2 linked regions of the Polymorphobacter megasporae genome follow. The protein of the gene in region 2 interacts with the protein of the main gene of each other region in a pairwise test. Links are inferred from orthologs where the notes say so. Each region holds a gene or a part of one and is shown on either strand. Other genes may lie near its edges.

Region 1 (10,043 bases), 1.2 Mb from region 2 along the record:
GATCGACACCGGCGCGCTCACGCATCTTGCGGGGGTCTACGAACGCCATGCCGGGGCGACGTCGCTCAATTCCGCCGACACCCTGCACTGGTGGCTGGCGTGTTCGCCCGCTGTCCGCGCCGAGCATTTCGACAAGCTCGTCACCGTCTTCCATCGGCAGGACGGCGAGCGCCGTGCCAGCCTCGTCCCCGGCGGCAAAAAGGCCGACCCCGCCGACATCGCCCTCGCCGACGCGCTGTGCGAGGCGATCACCGCCGTCGCCGCCGTCCGCCGCTTGCTTGACGCGGTCGCCAACGCCGCGCGCCACCTGCGCGTCGGCGCGCGGCTCGGCGGGGCGTACGCGCTTCACAAGCACCGCGCCGGGGTGATCGACTACGACGACATGATCGCGCGCGCGGCGGCGCTGCTCAAGGGCGACGGCGCGAGCGCGTGGGTCCGCTACAAGCTCGACCGTCGGATCGACCACCTGCTCGTCGACGAGGCGCAGGACACCAACGAGGCGCAGTGGGACATCGTCGAGGCGCTGACCGACGAGTTCTTCGACGGCGAGGGCGCGCGTGACGTCCAGCGCACCTTGTTCGTCGTCGGCGACTTCAAGCAGGCGATCTTCAGCTTCCAGGGGTCGGACCCGAAGATCTTCGAGGGGCGGCAGGGGCATTTCAAGGCGAAGGCCGAGGACGCCGGGCTCGGCTGGAGCGACCTGCCGATGACGCTTTCGTTCCGCTCGACACCGGCGGTGCTCGAGGTCGTCAACGCGGTGATCGACGACCTTGGCCACGAGGCGCTCGGGATGAACGAAGGCGTGCTGCCCCACGCCGCGCACCGTGCCGACGCGGTCGGCAGCGTGACGCTGTGGCCGCCGCTGGTCCCCGAGGCCGACGAGGAAGTCACCGACGACGACGCGCCGTGGCTCCCTGCGGCGCAGGTGCTGATGGCGCATAAGCTCGCGCGGCAGATCGCGGCGTGGCTCAACCCGGCGACCGCGCTTGACCTGCCCGCGCGGGGCCGGACGTGCCGCCCCGAGGACATCCTCGTGCTGGTTCGCAGCCGCGGTGAGTTCGTCGGCGCGCTCGTCGCCGCGCTCCACGACTTCGGGGTGCCGGTGGCGGGAGTCGACCGGCTGCGGTTGACCGCGCCGCTCGCCGTTCAGGACCTGCTCGCGCTGATCCGCTTCGCGCTCCAGCCCGACGACGACCTGACGTGCGCCGCACTGCTGACCTCGCCGTTCATCGGGATGAGCCAGGACGATTTGTTCACGCTCGCGCATCCGCGCCGGGGGACCTTGTGGTCGGCGGTCCGCGATGCGGGCGGCGCGGCGAGTGAGTTTCTGTCGGCGGCGCTCGGCCTCGCCGATTTCGCGCCGCCATACGAGTTCCTCGAAACGATCCTGTCGGGGCCGTTGCAGGGGCGCAAGCGGCTGCTCGGGCGGCTGGGGGCGGAGGCGCGCGACCAGATCGCAGCGTTGCTCGGCCAGGCGCTCGCGTTCGAGACGGCGAACGCGCCGTCGCTGCAAGGATTCCTTAGCTGGATCGAGTCGGACGACATCGACCTCAAGCGCGACCCCGACGCGCCCGTCGACGCGGTGCGGATCATGACGGTACACGGCGCGAAAGGGTTGCAGGCACCGGTCGTTGTCCTCGCCGACGCGACCAAGGAACTGCCGCGCGACCGCGACGGCCACGTCATGCTCGCGCTCGACGGCGGCGAGCCGGTGCCGGTGTTCCACGGCGGCAAGGCGGGCAAGGTCGGCATCATCGCCGCCGAGGCTGAGGCGCGCGCCGAGGCTGCTGCTGCCGAGCATTGGCGGCTTCTCTACGTCGCGCTGACCCGCGCCGAAGACCTCCTGTTCATCGGCGGTGCGCTCGCCAAGGCGCGCGGCGACAAGCCCGCCGAGGTGCCTGCCGATAGCTGGTACAAGGCGGTCGAGCGCGCGATGACCAACGAATGGGACCTCGCCGAGGACGCCGACCCGATCTGGGGATCGGCGCGGGTTCACCGCGCAGGGACCGTCGTGACCCCCGAGCAGCGCGCGGTGCATGTCCCGGCGGACATCGCGCTGCCCGAATGGGCGACGACGACTGCCGCCCCCGAAGCGCGCCCGCCGCGTCCGCTCAGCCCGTCGACGATTGCGGCAGACGATGTCGCCCAGCCGCCGCCCGGACCGGCGGCGAAGGCGGCGGCGCGACGCGGGCAGCTGCTCCACACCTTGTTCGAGCGGCTGCCGGGGGTTGCGGCGGAGGCTCGCACCGGGGTCGCGGCGGCATGGCTCGCGCGCGCCGCTCCCGATCTTCCTGCCGTCGAACGCGACGGCATCGCCGCGTGCGCGCTCGATATCATCGCTGCTCCTCGATTTGCAGCGCTGTTTGGCCCCGATGCGCTAGCCGAGGCACCGATCGCGGCGACTGTTGGCGACATCGTTATCGCCGGAACCGTCGACCGGTTGCTGATCGGAGCCGACCGCGTTCAGGTGATCGACTTCAAGACCGGCGCGCGGGTTCCCGCCGATGCCGCGTCGGTCGTGCCCTACCACCTTCGCCAGATGGCGGCCTATGCGGCGGCATTGGCGCGGATATTTCCTGACAAGGCGGTCGAGGCGGCGCTGCTGTATACCCACGACGCAACGTTGATCGAGCTGCCCGCGGCGCTGCTCGCGGCTCACGCGCCTGGTTGATCACCCCCAAGAAACGCTTGGGCGGCATGCGAGTTGAACACGGAGCGATCGGCGCTTACTTTCTATCCCGTTATCAGGAGCAGATCATGGCCACCAAGCACGTTACCGACGCCTCGTTTCACAGCGACGTCATCACCTCGGGCCGCCCGGTGCTCGTCGACTTCTGGGCCGAATGGTGTGGTCCGTGCCGCCAGATCGGTCCCGCGCTCGAGGAGATCAACGACGAGCTCGCCGGCGTGGACATCGTCAAGCTCAATATCGACGAGAACCCCGATGCCCCCACCCGATACGGCGTCCGCGGCATACCGACGATGATCCTGTTCAAGGACGGCAACGCGGTCGCGACTAAAGTCGGTGCCGCTCCGAAGTCGCATCTCAAGAGCTGGCTTGAGGGGGAACTCGGCGACGACGCGACGAAGGTCGCCTAAGCCGGGCGCAAGACCTGTCCCAGCCGCGGGAAATGCACCGCGACGGTCCCGGCATCGGGATCGTCGCGGCGGATCACGATTTCGCGGTCGGATAGCCTGAGCAGCTTACCCTCGACCTTGTCGGCCCCCGGGTCCTCGGTTGCTACGGTCACCGGCTGACCCGCGCGGAACCCCGACGCAGCGTCGATCGCCTCGCTCAGATCGGGGGTCGCGCCGTGCGCCAGCGCGAGTGCATCCTGCGCGTCGGACATATGCGGGTTGCCGTGACCGATTGCCTTGACCCGCGCTTCCCACGCGTTGACGTTTGCATAGGGGTCGAGGATCGGCGCGGCGGGGTTGAAGCGGCGCTGGAACCACGCCAGCATGTACAGCGCGAAGTCGGCGTAGCCCGGCGTATTGCCACCGATGAAATCGCGACCTGCGAGGCTGTCGTCGAGCCGCGCGATGCCCGCCGTGAACTGTGCCCGGCTATGCGGTGCGCGCGCCTTGACGAGGTCGCGCGACAGGCCGAACAGCGCCGCGCGGTCGGCCCAGAAGGCGTCGGGAATCTTGTCGGCGATCGGGGCCATCGCTGCGCCGACCGCGGCGAAGAACATCGGGCCGCCCGCCATCGCAGCGATAAAGTCGCCAGCACGGCCGAGCGGCTCGGGATACAGCGTCGGCCCCGGCAGCGCCTCGATCGCCTGTGCCGCGATCCACGTGTCGCAATAGATGTCGGCGTCGATCTGGAGCACCGGGGTCTTGCGATACCCGCCGGTCAGCGGGGTCAAAAGCGGCTTCGGCGCGATGTTGGGGATGATCACCGACCAGTAATCGGCATTCTTGAGCCCGAGCGCGAGCCGCAGCACCTCGCTGAACGGCGACGTCTCGTAATGATGCAGGACGATCGTCACGCGCTCTCTCCCCTGTGGCCGGCTCCGTCTTAGCTGCGGTAGTCGCCGTTGATGCTGATGTAGCCGTGGGTCAGGTCGCACGTCCACACCCGGGCGCGGCCGTGCCCAAGGTGGAGGTCGACGCCGATCTCGATCTCGGTCCCGCTCAGATGGCGCGCGACCGGGGCCTCGTCATAACCGTCGACGACCGCGCCGCGTGTCGCCACCAGCGTCGGGCCGAAGCTGATGTCGAGCCGGTCGCGGTCGGCGGCCTCGCCTGCCTTGCCGACCGCCATGACGACGCGCCCCCAGTTGGCGTCGCCGCCGGCGATCGCGGTCTTGACCAGCGGCGAGTTGGCGATGCTCATCGCGACGACCTTTGCCGCGCGGTCGTCCTCGGCGCCTTCGACGGTGACGGTGACGAACTTGGTCGCGCCTTCACCGTCGCGGACGACGAGTTGCGCGAGCTTGCGGCAGACGTCGGTCAGCGCGGCGGCGAAGCCATCGGCTCCCGGATCGTCGACGGCGGAGATCGGCGAATTGCCCGCCGCGCCGGTGGCGAAGGCGAGGACGGTGTCCGACGTCGAGGTGTCGCTGTCGACGGTGATCGCGTTAAAAGTCTGCTCGGTAGCCGCGCTCAACATCGTCTGGAGCAGCGGTGCGGCGACGCTCGCGTCGGTGAAGATGAAGCCGAGCATCGTCGCCATGTCGGGGGCGATCATCCCCGATCCCTTGACGATGCCGCAGACGGTGACTCGCGTCGCGCCGATGAACGCGGTCGCGGTTGCGCCCTTGGCGAAGGTGTCGGTCGTGCCGATCGCGTGGGTCGCGTCCTCGAAGCTCGCGGACCCCAGTGCCGCGTACGCCGCCGCAACCCCGGCGGTCGCCTTGTCGGCGGGGAGGGGCACGCCGATGACTCCGGTCGACGCGGCGAAGACCTCGCCCGAGGTGCAGCCGACCAGCGCGGCCGCGCGGTCGACCTGCGCTTGGCTGGCTTCGCGCCCCGACCGGCCGGTGAAGGCGTTGGAATTGCCGGCGTTTACCACCAGCGCGCGGGCGCTCCCCCCGGTCAACGCCGCGCGGCACCAGTCGACCTCGGGTGACGGGCACTTCGACTTCGTCGTCACCCCCGCGACCGTGGTGCCGGGAGCGAACTCGACCAGTGTGACGTCGGCGCGCGTCCACGCCTTGTACCCCGCCGTCGCGGTGCCGATGCGGACACCTGCGACCGGCGGCATCGCGGGGAAGGGGCGGGCGAGGGGGGAGATCGTTGACATGGCCTGCCCGCTTTGCTGACCTGCGAGCGGGGAGACAAGTGCGATGTTGCTTTTGGCGGGCGCGGCAGCTGTGGCGACGGCGATGATGCCAGTTCCCGTCAAGAAATGGGTCGTCGATATCGATCAGGTTGCTAGGGCTGCGTCGCGGGAGGGGTCCGCGGCGCGAGTCGAGGTGACGATCGATAGCACCGGGCAGCCCGTCCACTGCGAGGTTACGCTGCCGGACAAGGCGGCAGGCTTCAATCGGGCTGCATGCCACGTGCTTATGCGCGGTCCGCGTCTCACCCCAGGTCGCGATGCCGACGGGAATCCAATCGCCGCCGTGTTGCGCTATGACTTCAACAGCACTTCCCTCCGTAATCCGCGCGTGCGTCCCTCGAAGATTAAGGCGGCGCATGACACCGAGGCGAAGCGCGGTCGTGACGCTGGCCAACGAACCGTCGATTTCGCAATTCCCGTCAGCCGCCTACCCAAACCGGGGAGGGTGTTACCGCCGACCTTGTCTCCTGATCGATGACACCGGCCGTGTTTCGACCTGTGATGTGGCAACGTCGAGCGGAGCCATTCAGCTCGATCGGCTCGCGTGCATGCAGATGAGGGCGACCGCGTTCAGCCCCGGGCGCGACGGGCATGGGCAACCGCTTCGCGCCGTGCGCGAAGTCAGCGTCGGCTTTCTGGCGTCCAGACCGTCGGACTGACCAGAAAGCACCGGCTCCGGGTGACGGTGCTCTTGGACCCTGTAAATCGCCGCTTCAGTCACGCGCGCATAGACCGGCACGTCGGAACTGCCCGGTCGGGCCGGGGTTTAACAGGTTCGATTTGTGAGGAGAGATCATCATGAACAAGTTTCTGGCAATCGCGCTTGCCGCTGGCGTGACGCTCGCGGCTGGGACGGCTGCGCAGGCCCGCGACGGCTGCGGTCCCGGCGCATTCCGCGGCCCGTACGGCCACTGCCGCCCGATGCGCGGGCCGGTCGTCGTCGCACCCGGCTTGGTTATCGGCAATTACTACCATGGCCGCGGCTATTGGGATGGACAGCGATATTGGCATAATCGCGATCGCTGGCGCGGTGGCTGGCGGTACCGCTAAGCCACAGAGAATTCGAATTAGCCGGGTGGCCGCAGCGTTATTGACACGCTGCGGCCACTTTGCTGTCTGTCGCCCTGGGGAGAATGTCATGCCGTTAACGATGATCGTGGGTGCTTTGCTCGGGGCCATGCCGGTCCCGCAATTCACGCCGAAGATGCTCGACGTCTCGCAGGCGTCGGTGCTCGCGGCCACCACCGCACCGATGGTGACGTGGGTCGACATGTTCATCGATACGTCGGGACGGGTCAGCCGCTGCACGGTTGCGGTGTCGAGCGGGTCGTCGTTGGTCGACAAGGTTGCGTGCGAGCGGGCCGGCCGGGTTGCCCGATTTACGCCCGCCCGCGACGAGGCCGGCCAGCTGATCGCCGCGCGGGTTCGACAGAGTTTCGCTGTCAATCGCGCCCTGCCGGTGTCCGATGTCGACTTCGCGATGACAGTCGATCGCGCGCCGCCAGGAGCCGTCACCGACCTGCGTATCGTCGCCGACCCGACGGGCAAGGTTCAAACCTGCGCGGTCGCCGCGTCGAGCGGGGTGTTGCAACTCGACCGGCTTGCATGCGGGGCGGTGAGCGACCTCGTGCGGCCCGTCGTGCGCGACGCGTCGGGCAGCCCGGTCCGGGCGGTATCGCTCCTCAGCGTCGGCTTCGCCACGGGCCCGGTCACCGTAAAATAGCCAAGGTGTGCGCCGGCCGCCTGAATTGACTAAGCGGGTGCCGCTCCCTATGTCCCGCCGGTCCCGGTAGAGCGCGCCAGCGCCCCGGATTACGGTTAGGGTTCCCATGTTTGCAGGCATCGCGAAGCGCATCTTCGGCTCGTCGAACGAGCGCTACGTTCGCTCGCTCGCGCCGCTGGTTGCCAAGATCAACAGCCACGAGCCGAGCATCTCGGCGATGTCCGACGCCGCGCTCCAGGCGCAGACCGCGGCGTTCCGCGCGCGGCTGACGGCGGGCGAGACGCTCGACGACGTTCTTCCCGAAGCCTTCGCCACCGTCCGCGAAGCCGCCAAGCGCGCGCTCGGCCAGCGTCATTACGATGTCCAGATGATCGGCGGCATCGTCCTCCACCGCGGCGAGATCGCCGAGATGCGGACCGGCGAGGGCAAGACGCTCGTCGCTACGCTCGCGGTCTATCTCAATGCCTTGGAAGGCAAGGGCGTCCACGTCGTCACCGTTAACGACTATCTCGCGTCGCGCGACGCCGAGTGGATGGGCCGCGTCTACGGCTTTCTCGGCATGAGCATCGGCGTCATCGTCCCCAACCTCGACGATGCGACCCGCCGCGAGGCGTACGCCGCCGACATCACCTACGGCACCAACAACGAATTCGGCTTCGACTATCTGCGCGACAACATGAAGTATGCGCGCGAGGCGATGGTCCAGCGGCCGTTCAACTTCGCTGTCACCGACGAGGTCGATTCGGTGCTGATCGACGAGGCACGGACCCCGCTGATCATCTCCGGCCCGACCGACGACAAGTCCGAGCTGTACATGCAGGTCGATGCCGTGGTGAAGCTGTTCAAGACCGAAGACGTCGAGATCGACGAGAAGCAGAAGCAGGTCATCCTCACCGAGAATGGCACCGAGATCGCCGAGCGCGCGCTTGAAGCCGCCGGGCTGCTCGAGGGCGAGAACCTGTACGATTACGAGAACACCCAGGTCGTCCACCACCTCAACCAGGCGCTCCGCGCCAACATGATCTACCGGCGCGACACCGACTACATAGTCCGCGACGGCAAGGTCATCATCATCGACGAATTCACCGGGCGGATGATGGACGGGCGGCGCTGGGCGGAGGGGCTGCATCAGGCGGTCGAGGCTAAGGAAGGCGTCGACATCATGCCCGAGAACCAGACGCTCGCGTCGATCACCTTCCAGAATTACTTCCGGCTCTACCCCAAGCTTGGCGGCATGACGGGCACGGCGGCAACCGAAGCGGCCGAGTTCTTCGACATCTATAAGCTGAACGTCGTCGAGATCCCGACCAACCTGCCGGTCCAACGCAAGGACGTCGACGACGAATTCTACAAGAACGCCGAGGAGAAGTTTAAGGCGATCGTCAAGACGATCCGCGAGGCCAAGGAACGCGGCCAGCCGATTCTCGTCGGTACCGTCTCGATCGAGAAGAGCGAATTGCTCAGCGAATTCCTCAAGAAGGAACAGGTCGAGCACGTCGTCCTCAACGCGCGCTACCACGAGCAGGAAGCGCACATCGTCGAGCAGGCCGGGCGCATCGGCGCGGTGACGATCGCGACCAACATGGCTGGGCGCGGCACCGACATCCAGCTCGGCGGCAATTACGAGGCGCGATACATTCGCGAACTCGACGGCGTCGAAGGTGACGAGCGCGTCGCCGCGATGGCGCGGATCAAGGCCGAGGTGCTCGCCGAGCGCGAGGCGGTGCGCCAGGTCGGCGGGCTATTCGTTCTCGGGACCGAACGCCACGAGAGCCGCCGCATCGACAACCAGCTACGCGGACGTTCGGGGCGTCAGGGCGACCCTGGCCTCAGCCGCTTCTATCTCAGCCTCGATGACGATTTGCTCCGCATCTTCGGCCAGCAGAACATGCTCGCCCGGATGATGAACAACGGTCTTGAGGAGGGTGAGGCGATCATCCACCCGTGGATCTCGAAGGCGATCGAGACCGCGCAGAAGAAGGTCGAGGCGCGGAACTACGATCAGCGCAAGAATGTCGTCCAGTACGACGACGTGATGAACGACCAGCGCAAGGTGGTCTACGACCAGCGCGCGGACATCATGGATTCCGAGGCGGTCGGCGACGTCGTCCTCGACATGCGCCACGAAACGGTCAACGCGCTCGTCGGCCTCCATTGCCCGCCGAACACCTATCCAGAACAATGGGACGTCACCGCGCTCGATGAGGCGGTTCGTTCGACGCTCGGACTCGATGTCGATGTCACCGAGTGGGTCAAGGAAGACGCCGTCGACCAGGAGATGTTCGTCGACCGGCTGATCACGGCGTCGGACAAGGCGATGGGCGACAAGTCCGCTGCCGTCCCGCACGACTCGTGGATCCAGATCGAGAAGAACTTCCTCCTCCAGGCGCTCGATCATCACTGGAAGGAGCATCTGGCGACGCTCGACGCGCTGCGGCAGGTCATCCACCTCCGCGCCTATGCGCAAAAGACCCCGCTCAACGAGTATAAGTCGGAGGCGTTCGCGCTGTTCGAGCGGATGCTGACGACGGTCCGCGAGGACGTTACCCGCATGCTCGCCAACGCGCGCTTCGAGATGGAGCCCGAGACGTATGCGCCGCCGCAGCCGAGCTTCGTCACCACCCACGTCGACCCGCTGACCGGGTTCAGCGACGCCTTCGGGCCAATGGGCAACCTGCCGTCGGCGCAGCTCGACATCGCTCGCAGCGCCGCGGCGGCATTCAGCGATATCGACGAGACAACGCGCGCCGATTGGATGGCAACGACCTCGCGCAACGCGCCGTGCCCGTGCGGGTCGGGCAAGAAGTTCAAGCACTGCCACGGCACGATCTAGGCCAAATATCGGGGGGCATATGACGCGCGCGACGACGATCGTATCGGCCATAGCAGCGTCATTGCTGCTGGCGGCGTGCTTCCTCATCCCCGGCAAGTTCGCTTCGACGCTCGACGTCAAGCGCGATGGCGCGTTCACCTTCGCCTATAAGGGCGAGATCGTTCTCGTCACGCCCGCGTCGCTCGGGCAGCCGACGCCGC
Region 2 (9,542 bases):
GTGCGCCCTTGCCGGTAATGACAAGCATGATCCGCGCGCCGCCGGTCGCCGCTTCGACAATCATCCGCGTCAGCAGTGCGTGGGCGCGGTCGCGCGTATAGCCGTGCAGGTCGACCGTCAGGTCGGGGGCGAGCCGCCCGCTCCGCATCTTGCGGTCCCAGCCGCCGTCGAGCGTCGCCGCGTCGACGGCGATCCGGTTCGCCGCGGGGGCGCGCTTGGGCGGCGGGGGTGCAGGCGGCGGCTGGTCGACTATGACGCGCGGGGCGGGGCCGACGATCGGGCGGACGCGTCCCGGCAGCGGCCGGACCGACGCCGCGACCTGCGCCCATAATGCGCTTTCGTCAGGGTGCAGGCGGCGCGCCATGGACCAGCCTTTCGGCGGCGGCGGCAGGCAGGAGCAGGGTGACGCTGCCGGTCGACGACAGCCCGCCGGCGGTCGCGCGCGCCGCTGCTCCGGCTCCCCAGAAAACGTCGAGCCGGTTCGCACCCTTGATCGCGCCGCCGGTGTCCTGCGCGACGACAAGGTTGCGGAACGGCGCGCCGTCGACCGTCGTGTCGAGCCACACGGGGCCGCCGAGGACGACGAACTTCGGGTCGGCGGCGACGCTGACGCGTGGGGTGAGCGGGACGCCGATCGCGCCGGTCGGGCCAAGGTCGGCGGGGGTCGTCAGGACGCGGAAGAAGACGTAGCTGCGGTTGGCGCGCATCAGTTGGCGCCCGTCGGCGGGGTGGCTGCGCATCCAGCCGATGATGCCGTCCATCGTCGCCTGCCCGGGCGCGAGGACGCCGCGATCGCGGAGCAGCTTGCCGATCGCGGTGTAGGCGTGGCCGTTCTGGCCGTCGTAGCCGACGCGAAGGATCGTGCCGTCGGGCAGCCGCAATCGTCCCGATCCCTGGATCTCGAGGAAGAACGCCTCGTACGGATCCGCCGCCCACGCGAGTTCGAGGCTGCGACCGGTGAGCGCGCCGTCGTCGATCGCGGCACGATCGAAATAAGGAACGAAGGTCTTGCCCGCGATCCGCCCGCGGACGTGCTTTCCGTTCAGGCTGGTGTCGAATGTACCGAGGTCGAGGTCGATAAGGTCGAGCGGGCGGCGGTAGAGCGGCACCGCGAAGCCCGGCGCTGCGGTGCGCGACCCGGCGAGTTCGGGCTCGAAATAGCCGGTATCGAGGCCGCGACCGTCACCGGCGACCACGGGGCGGAGCGCGGTGGCGAAGAATGCGCGCGGGTCGGTCGCGGTCGCGGCGGCGGCACAGGCGGCGGTCCAGTCGCCGGGCAGCGTCAGCCCGCTTGCGTCGGTCCGCTTGAGTAACGCTGGGCATGACCGGCGAAATGCGGTCAGCGCCGGGCCGAAGTCGGCGGTCGCAAACCCCGGACGGCTGGCGAGCGGCGCAGCAAAGGCAATCGTGGGGCGCGGTGTCTCGGCCTTTACGGCGACGCGAGAAGGAGCGGGCGGGACCGTCGCAACCTTAACGCCGCCCGCGCAACCCGCGAGCACCAGACCAGCGGCGACGGCGAGCGCCCGCAACGGGGCGAGCCGGAACGTCACCGCTTACGCGTGAACGTCGGTGGCGATCAGGAGCCAAGCCGGATCGTAGGTGCCGACATGGCGGCTGAACGTCCAGACGTCGTGGGTCTCGGCATCTGCGGTCGATCCCTCGGCGACGATATCGGCGTCGAAGCGAACGGTGACTTCGGCCATCTGCCCGATCATCTGCGCCGCGGTGATCGCCGCCGCGTCGATGCGAACGAGCTTGTTCGCCAGGGCGGTGCCGCCCCGCTGCTCGATCGCGCGCTGGAAGTGCGTCGCGACCTCGTCCGAGACGAGCTTGTCCATCGCTGCCGCGTCGCCCGACCAATAGGCTTCGAGGATCATGCGGTACGCGGCCTGCGCGCCTGTGACGAACTTCTCCGGCTCGAAGCTCGGGTCGGCGTCGGCAACCGCCTGCAGTGCGGGGGCAAGGTCGGCGGCGGTGCCGGTAGGAACGGTGATGAGGCGGCGCGCCGGGGCCTCGACGCGGGTCGCGGCGACGGACACCACCGCGGGGTTGCCCGGGCGAAACGCATCACCGACCGGCTTCTCGCTGCCCGTCCGCTTGCCGAGGACGCTGACGAGGCGCAGCCCGATGAAGCCAGCGAGCATCGCCAGCAGCACGATCTCGATCCAGGTTCCGCTGTCCGACATTGGTCTTCGCCTCTGGTAACGTACCGAACCATAGCAACGCACGGCGCGCCGGTCCATCGGTGTGACATAGGTGCACGCACCTGCGGTACAACCGACCCCTCCAACGCTTGCGCGCCCGGTTGGTGCCTGATAGCGGGTCGGTCCGGCATTTTCCCAGATGAGAGACAAGACATGGTCGACGAGACCGACGACTTCATGGGCGCAACCGATGGCGTGATGGGCGGTGGCAACGGCCTCGACGCCGCCGCGTCGACGCAGCCGCAGGTCAGCATCCTGACCCAGTACACCAAGGACATGTCGTTCGAGAACCCGAACGCGCCCGCGTCGCTCCAGATGGAGACCCAGCCGCGAATCGAGATCAACGTCAACGTCAACGCCCGCCGCGCCGGTGACGACCTGTACGAGGTCGAGCTCAAGATCGAGGCGCGCGCGTACAACAATGACCAGACTGCGTTCGTCGTCGACCTGCTGTACGGCGGGCTGTTCGCGATCCGCAACCTGCCCGAGGAAGCGCTCGAGCCGTTCCTCGTCGTCGAGGCGCCGCGCATCCTGTTCCCGTTCGCGCGCCGCATCGTCGCCGACGCGACCCGCGACGGCGGCTTCCCGCCGCTGCTGCTCGAGCCGATCGACTTCGGTTCGCTGTATATGGCGCAGCAGGCGCAGTTGGCCGAGGGCGCGGGCGCCCCGGCGATGGGGAATGCCTAAGCAAGGCGCGGCCGTCCGGCAGTGAAGCGAACGCCCTTGCGTTCCTTAGCAGCCGGCGGACGCGCGCCGAGCCGGACGGCGGGGCGGCGGGTTAGTCCCGCCGAACCCGTCCGACGGCGCGGCTTTGCCGCGACCTTCTTGTTTCTCTCGTTCTGCCCTCTTCCCGCCCCGCGTAGCCGGAGAGTGGGATGAATCTCGTCCGCGCCACCGGCACGATCGGCGGCCTTACCCTGATCAGCCGCGTCCTTGGTTTCGCCCGCGACGTCCTATTCGCGCGCTTCGTCGGCGCGGGACTTGCGTCCGACTGCTTCCTCATCGCCTTCCGCCTGCCCAACCTGTTCCGCGCCTTGTTCGCCGAGGGCGCGTTCTCCGCCGCGTTCGTGCCGATGTTCAGCCGGACGCTCGGGCCGGGGCGCGGCGACGGGACGGGGGGCGACCTTGCCGCCGGGCGGGTGTTCGCTGAGCAGGTGCTGTCGGTCCTCCTCCCGGTCCTCGCCGGGTTCACCATTCTGATGGTCGCGCTCGCCGGGCCGGTGGTGTGGGCGATGACCGGCGGCTTCCCCGACGCGTCCCCTGAGAAATACCGCCTCGCGGTCGAGTTCACCCGGATCACCTTTCCGTATCTGCTATTGATCAGCCTCGTCTCGCTCCTGGGAGGCATCCTCAATTCGATCGGGCGCTTCTGGGTCAACGCCGCCGCGCCGATCCTGCTCAACCTCGCGCTGATCGCCGGGCTGACGCTGTTCCATGGCGCGACGCCGGTCGAAAGCGCGCGGGTCCAGTCGGCGGCGGTGACGGTCGCGGGCATCCTCCAGTTCGTCTGGCTGCTGTGGGCGTGCCACCGCGCGGGCATCAACCTGCGGCTGACGTGGCCGCGGCTGACCCCGCCGGTCCGCGCCTTGCTGCGGGTAATCGGCCCCGCCGCGCTCGGCTCGGGAGCGGTCCAATTCAACCTGCTGATCTCGACCGCGCTCGCCGCGCGCTTCCTCGGCGAGGGCGCGATCAGCTATCTCTATTACGCCGACCGCCTCAACCAGCTGCCGCTCGGGCTGATCGGCATCGGCATCGGCACCGTCCTGCTGCCGACGCTGTCGCGCCAGCTTGCGGGCGGGCTCGAAGCTCAGGCGATGCACACGCAGAACCGCGCGATCGAACTCGTTTTACTGCTGACCCTCCCCTCCGCCGCCGCGCTCGTCGTCAGCGCCGGGCCGATCATCCACACACTGCTCGAACACGGCCGCTTCACCGCCACCGCTTCGGTCGCGACCGCCGGAGCGCTCGCGACCTTCTCGCTCGGGCTCCCGGCGTATGTGCTAATCAAGGTGCTGACCCCGGGCTTCTACGCGCGGTCGGACACCAAGACGCCGGTGCGGATCGCGGTCGCATCGATGCTCGTCAACCTCGTCGGCAACATCGCCCTGATCTGGCCGCTCGGAATCCTCGGCATCGCACTGTCGACCGCGATAGCGGCGTGGGTCAATGCCGGGCTGCTTTACCTCACCCTCCACCGCCGCCGCCATTTCAGCGTCGACCACCGTCTGCGCAAGAATGCATGGCGGCTCGTCGCGGCGAGCGCGGTCATGGCGGCGGTGCTGCTCTTCGCTGACCGCCTCGTCGCGCCGTGGATGACCGGCAGCCTCGTCGAACGCGGCGTCGCGCTCGCGCTGTTGATCGCGGGCGGCGGGATCGCCTATGTCGTGGCGGCGTATCTCCTCCGCGCCTTCTCGCTCGCCGACCTCAAGAGCCAGCTCCGCAGGGCCCCCAAATGAACCGCGTTTTCTCCGGCATCCAGCCGACCGGCAACCTCCACCTCGGCAACTACCTCGGCGCGCTGCGCAACTGGGTGGCGATGCAGGACGGGACCGGCGGGCATCCGGCCTACGAGTGCATCTATTGCATCGTCGACCTCCACGCGATCACGATGCCGCACGACGCGGGCGGGCTGGCGAATGCGACGCGGTCGATGGCGGCGGGCATTCTCGCCGCCGGGATCGACCCCGCGCGGACGATCCTGTTTGCCCAGAGCGCGGTCGCGGTCCACGCCGAGCTCGCGTGGGTGCTGATGAGCATCGCCCGCACCGGCTGGCTCGACCGCATGATCCAGTTCAAGGAGAAGCGCGGGAAGGACGCCGAAGGGCCGAGCGTCGGGCTGTACGTCTACCCCGTCCTCCAGGCCGCCGACATCCTCGGCTACCGCGCGAGCCACGTCCCCGTCGGCGACGACCAGAAGCAGCACCTCGAACTCGCCCGCGACATCGCGATCAAGTTCAACGCGACCTACGGCGAGGGGCTGCTCGTGCCGCCGCAGCCGGTGATCGGCGGGGCGAAGGGGGAGGCGGCGCGGATCATGTCGTTGCGCGACGGCGCGGCGAAGATGTCGAAGTCCGACCCGTCCGACGCGAGCCGGATCGACCTGACCGACACCGCCGAGGCGATCGTCGCCAAGATCAAGCGCGCCAAGTCCGACGCCGACGTGCTTCCCGACACCGCTGCCGGACTCGAGGGCCGCCCCGAGGCGCGCAATCTCGTCGGCATCTATGCCGCGCTGGCTGGAATGACCGTCGACGCGGTGCTGGCCGAGTATGGCGGCAAGGGTTTCGGCGCATTCAAGCCGGCGCTCGCGGAGCTGACGGTGGCGAAGCTCGCGCCGATCAATGCGGAATACGTCCGCCTGATCGCCGATCCGGGGCACATCGACACTGTCCTGCGCGATGGTGCCATGCGCGCTCGCACGATCGCCGAACCGGTGCTGGCAAAGGTCTACGACGCGGTTGGATTCCTGCGATGACCGGGACAGGTTGCATGCGTTCGCGGAAATCCTGAACCGTTACGCTGCCACCGGCCGTCGACGACGCAGCGCGGTGCCGACGAGTCCGAAGCCGCCGATCATCAACGTCCAGCCCGCCGGTTCCGGAACAGCACCACCTTCGAGCGAAAAGGCGAGATCGGTTGGCAGAGCCGTACTCTCACCGAAAAAGACCTGATATGCCGTGCCGTTGCCGCCGTTGCCTGCCGCCCAGCCCCATGACGGCGGGTAAGTCAGGTCCGGAACGATCGACAGCCAGTACTTCGTCCCGCCGGTCGCGGCGAAATCGACCGCCGCCGAATACGAACCAACGACGCCGGTAAGGCTTTCGCCGGCATTGCCCGCGATCTTCGTGCTGTAGAGAGTCGCACCGGGCGCCGAGGCGGAGTCGGCGGAGAACGTCAGTGTAAAGGCGGTGATGGTGCTAGGCGCGCCGACGAAATACGCTCCAACGAAGTCGACCGTGGTAATTCTGGCCGAGCTTCCGAGCGTAAAGTCATCCGATGCGACGGCGAAATAGCCATACGTCCCGGAGGTGTCGTTCTGGCTGGCGTAAGCGGCGCCGCCCGACGTCGCCGACTGCGAATAAAGCGTCGAGGCACCCGCCGATGCAGCACTGACCAGTAGCATCGACACGAAGAGGATTTTCATAATCAATTGACCTAGCAGTGCATTGCCGTTCAGTAATTTTAGCAAGAAGCGTGCCAAAACGTTAACCAATTGAAATCTTTGTCGGGCGACGGTGTGATCGGAATCAGACTGTAAACGTGCCCGACAATCTACGGCTTTCGACCAGCGGGGCGAAGGAGCGCTGCTGTTTTCCGACCGTCGATCGCCCTAATCGTCCGGCTGGCTTGAACCGTCGCGCCCGGACGCCATATTCGAGGGACAGGAACCCTCTGCCGCGTATTCGGGTTCACACCTTATTCACCGCCAGGTCGATAAGGCGGTTCATCATTCGTTTCGAGGGTAGCCACATGCGTTTTGCCACTATTGCTCCGCTGGTCGCGCTGACCCTCGTTGGTGCCTGCGCCGAGCCGTTCGAGGCGCGGGTCGCGCGCTTCCAGCAGCTTCCCGCCCCCTCCGGCCAGACCTTCACGATCCAGTCGCGTGACGCGCGCAAGGCGGGCGGGCTCGAGTTCGCGACCTACGCCAACCTGGTCACGCAGCGCCTCGAGGCGGTCGGCTATCGCCCCGCCGCCGATCCGCGCGCAGCGACGCTCGTCGTCAACTTCGACTATGCGGTCGGCATGCCGCGCGAGCGGATCGAATCGACCCCGGGCTTCGGCTATGGCTACGGCGGCTTCGGCCCGTACGGCGGGTTCGGCTACGGCGGGTTCGGTCGTCGCGGGTTCGGCTATGGCGGCTTCGGTTACGGCGGCGGTTTCGGCGGGTTCGGTTATGGCGGCTTCGGCGGCTATGGCTACGGCCCCGAGATTTATTCGGTGACCCAGTACAACAGCTACGTCGACATGCGGATCAACCGCGTCGCCGACAATCTCAGCGTCTTCGAGGGCCGCGCCGAGACCGTCGCGACGACGAATGACCTGACAAAGTTGGTCCCGAACTTGATCGCCGCGATGTTCACCAACTTTCCCGGCAATTCGGGTCAGACGGTCAAGGTTCGCGTCGATACGTCGAAGCACCCCGGATAAATCCGGCGTTCCGGATGCGCGCCAATCCGGCGGCGCGGTTCGGGACGGGGTGCGGTCGATGTGCGGGGTGTGTGCGGCAGGCCGGATCAGGCCTCGCCGCGCATCATCTTGCGGTAACCGTCGGCGATCACGTTGTGACAATGCAGCGCCAGCGCTTTGCGGTCGGCGAAGTCGCCAACTTTGACGGCCGGGAAAAATCGTAACTCTGCCCGTACCTTACCGAGCGACATGAAGCTGAGCATATGCGGCGCGAGCGCGGTGTCGCCGATCCACGCGATGTCGGGCAGGCGTTCCCGTGTGATCGGGATGCCATTGAGCCGCGTATAGGCGATCGCGACCGGCTGGATGATAAAGTCCTCGCAGCCCGGCCCCTCGATCGCGGCAAATAAAGCCGACTTGAAGGGCAGCACCGAGACGCCATCGCTATTGGTTCCTTCGGGGAACAGGATGACATTCTCGCCCGCCGCGAGACGCTCGACTATCGCATTGCGCGCTTCACCAGTCTTCTGCCGGCGGTCGCGTTCGACATAGACTGTCCGGCTCAACGTCGATAGCCAGCCGACCGGGCCGTAATTGGCAACTTCAGACTTGGCTACGAACGCCGCAAGGATATTGCTCCCCATCACGGGAATATCGGCCCAGCTGACATGGTTGGCGACAAACAGCACCCCCCCGCGCCGCTCCTGCCGCCCGTGAACGACGACATGGATGCCGAGCGACCGGGTCAAGGCGCGATGGAAAAGCCACGGAATTCGCGGGCGATTCTTGGGGGAGATCCGCCGCATCGCCAGTTCGATCGGCACCAGCGCCGCCGCCGCCGCGCCGATCCCGGCAAACGCCCGTGTCCGCCCGAAGCCACGCCCGCGCACCGGACGCATCCGTGCCACGCGCGTCGCCGGGCTGGTCACGTCGGCGTGGCTACCGGGGACTTCGCGACCGCGGGTTCGTCCGCCGAGGACTTCACGATCGGCACGCCGTATAATTCCATGCGATGATCCACGAGCCGGAAGCCGAGGCGCTCGGCGATCTTGCGCTGAAGTTCCTCGAGCTCGGCGTCATGAAATTCAATGACTTGACCGCTCTCGATGTCGATCAGATGGTCGTGATGTTCCTCGCCCGCCGCTTCGTAGCGCGAGCGCCCGTTGCGGAAGTCGTGGCGCTCGAGGATGCCGTATTCTTCGAACAGGCGGACGGTGCGGTAGACCGTCGCAATCGAAATGCCCGGGTCGATCGCCGCCGAGCGACGGTGCAGCTCCTCGACATCGGGATGATCGACCGCATCCGACAGGACGCGCGCAATCGTCCGGCGCTGCTCGGTGATCCGCAGACCCTTCGCCGCGCACAACGTCTCGATATCGATCCTGCCGCTCATCGGGTCACGTCCTGCTGCCGCCGCACCCTAGAAAGGCCGGGGCGCAGCGGCAAGCCGTGGCTTAGCGCGAGCGCGCAACGTTGCGCTTGGTGCCGAGGCCGATCTTCTTCGCGAGCGTCCGGCGCTGCGCGGCATAGTCGGGGGCGACCATGGGATAATCGGCGGGCAGCGACCATTTGGCGCGATAGGCGTCGGGGGTCATGCCGTAGCGCGTCATCAGGTGGCGCTTGAGCATTTTCAGCTTCTTGCCGTCTTCGAGGCAGACGATGTGATCGGGCTTGATCGAAGCGCGGATCGAGACGGCGGGCTCGAGCTTCGGCGTCTCGATCGGCTCCGGGCCACCCAGGCCTGCAAGCGAAGCATAGACGCTGCTGATCGCAGTCGCGAGATCGGAAACGGCGACGATATTGTTGGCGACGTGCGACGAGACGATGTCGGCGGTCAACGTGAGCAACTCGGCGTGCGCCGCGCGAGGGTCGGTCATGGTAAGCCCTTAACTATTTGTGGAGGATGATTATCGCGTCATATGCAGTGAGCATCCTTTTTTGACAAGCGACTAGGCGACTATATGTGAGTTAATTTATCGGGCCAGATCGCAACGCAATGTGATGGCGTCGAACTTGACGTCGCCGGGGCCGCGGTAATAGTCACGCCGCCTGCCGATAGCGATAAATCCGCCACGTCGATACAGTCCGAGAGCGGGACTATTGTCTTCCCGTACTTCAAGGAATAGTGCGTCGGCCCCGCGGATTTGTGCATCGTGTCGTGCGGCACTGAGTAATTCGCCGCCATAGCCTTTGCCGCGACATAAAGGCGGG

The links.
Region 1: the proteins of secB (region 2) and secA interact in binary tests that used the Escherichia coli proteins (3 or more experiments, as listed by UniProt). The link is inferred for Polymorphobacter megasporae from one-to-one orthologs.

What each region holds. Positions count from the first base shown.
Region 1 is NZ_CP081848.1:1,822,989-1,833,031, forward strand. The notes cover bases 6,720-10,043. They hold secA (preprotein translocase subunit SecA), read left to right. Parts: upstream 6,720-7,116; coding sequence 7,117-9,843; downstream 9,844-10,043. Other genes in these bases: KTC28_RS08630 (energy transducer TonB), read left to right, coding at 6,720-7,010; KTC28_RS08640 (hypothetical protein), read left to right, coding at 9,863-10,043. Also shown: double-strand break repair helicase AddA, read left to right, coding at 1-2,671; trxA (thioredoxin), read left to right, coding at 2,758-3,099; KTC28_RS08610 (glutathione S-transferase family protein), read right to left, coding at 3,096-3,992; bifunctional glutamate N-acetyltransferase/amino-acid acetyltransferase ArgJ, read right to left, coding at 4,022-5,248; KTC28_RS08620 (energy transducer TonB), read left to right, coding at 5,292-5,765; KTC28_RS08625 (GCG_CRPN prefix-to-repeats domain-containing protein), read left to right, coding at 6,086-6,337; more of KTC28_RS08630, read left to right, coding at 6,426-6,719. UniProt on the Escherichia coli protein: Required for protein export, interacts with the SecYEG preprotein conducting channel.
Region 2 is NZ_CP081848.1:635,458-644,999, reverse strand. What follows is about bases 1,314-4,136. They hold secB (protein-export chaperone SecB), read left to right. Parts: upstream 1,314-2,381; coding sequence 2,382-2,891; downstream 2,892-4,136. Other genes in these bases: murJ (murein biosynthesis integral membrane protein MurJ), read left to right, coding at 3,080-4,136; KTC28_RS03025 (Tim44/TimA family putative adaptor protein), read right to left, coding at 1,554-2,186; mltA (murein transglycosylase A), read right to left, coding at 1,314-1,550. In the rest of the region: KTC28_RS03035 (Smr/MutS family protein), read right to left, coding at 1-364; more of mltA, read right to left, coding at 342-1,313; more of murJ, read left to right, coding at 4,137-4,660; trpS (tryptophan--tRNA ligase), read left to right, coding at 4,657-5,679; KTC28_RS03005 (PEPxxWA-CTERM sorting domain-containing protein), read right to left, coding at 5,719-6,348; KTC28_RS03000 (DUF4136 domain-containing protein), read left to right, coding at 6,675-7,352; KTC28_RS02995 (lysophospholipid acyltransferase family protein), read right to left, coding at 7,439-8,230; KTC28_RS02990 (Fur family transcriptional regulator), read right to left, coding at 8,257-8,724; KTC28_RS02985 (Ros/MucR family transcriptional regulator), read right to left, coding at 8,786-9,208; KTC28_RS02980 (GNAT family N-acetyltransferase), read right to left, coding at 9,305-9,542. UniProt on the Escherichia coli protein: One of the proteins required for the normal export of some preproteins out of the cell cytoplasm. It is a molecular chaperone that binds to a subset of precursor proteins, maintaining them in a translocation-competent state.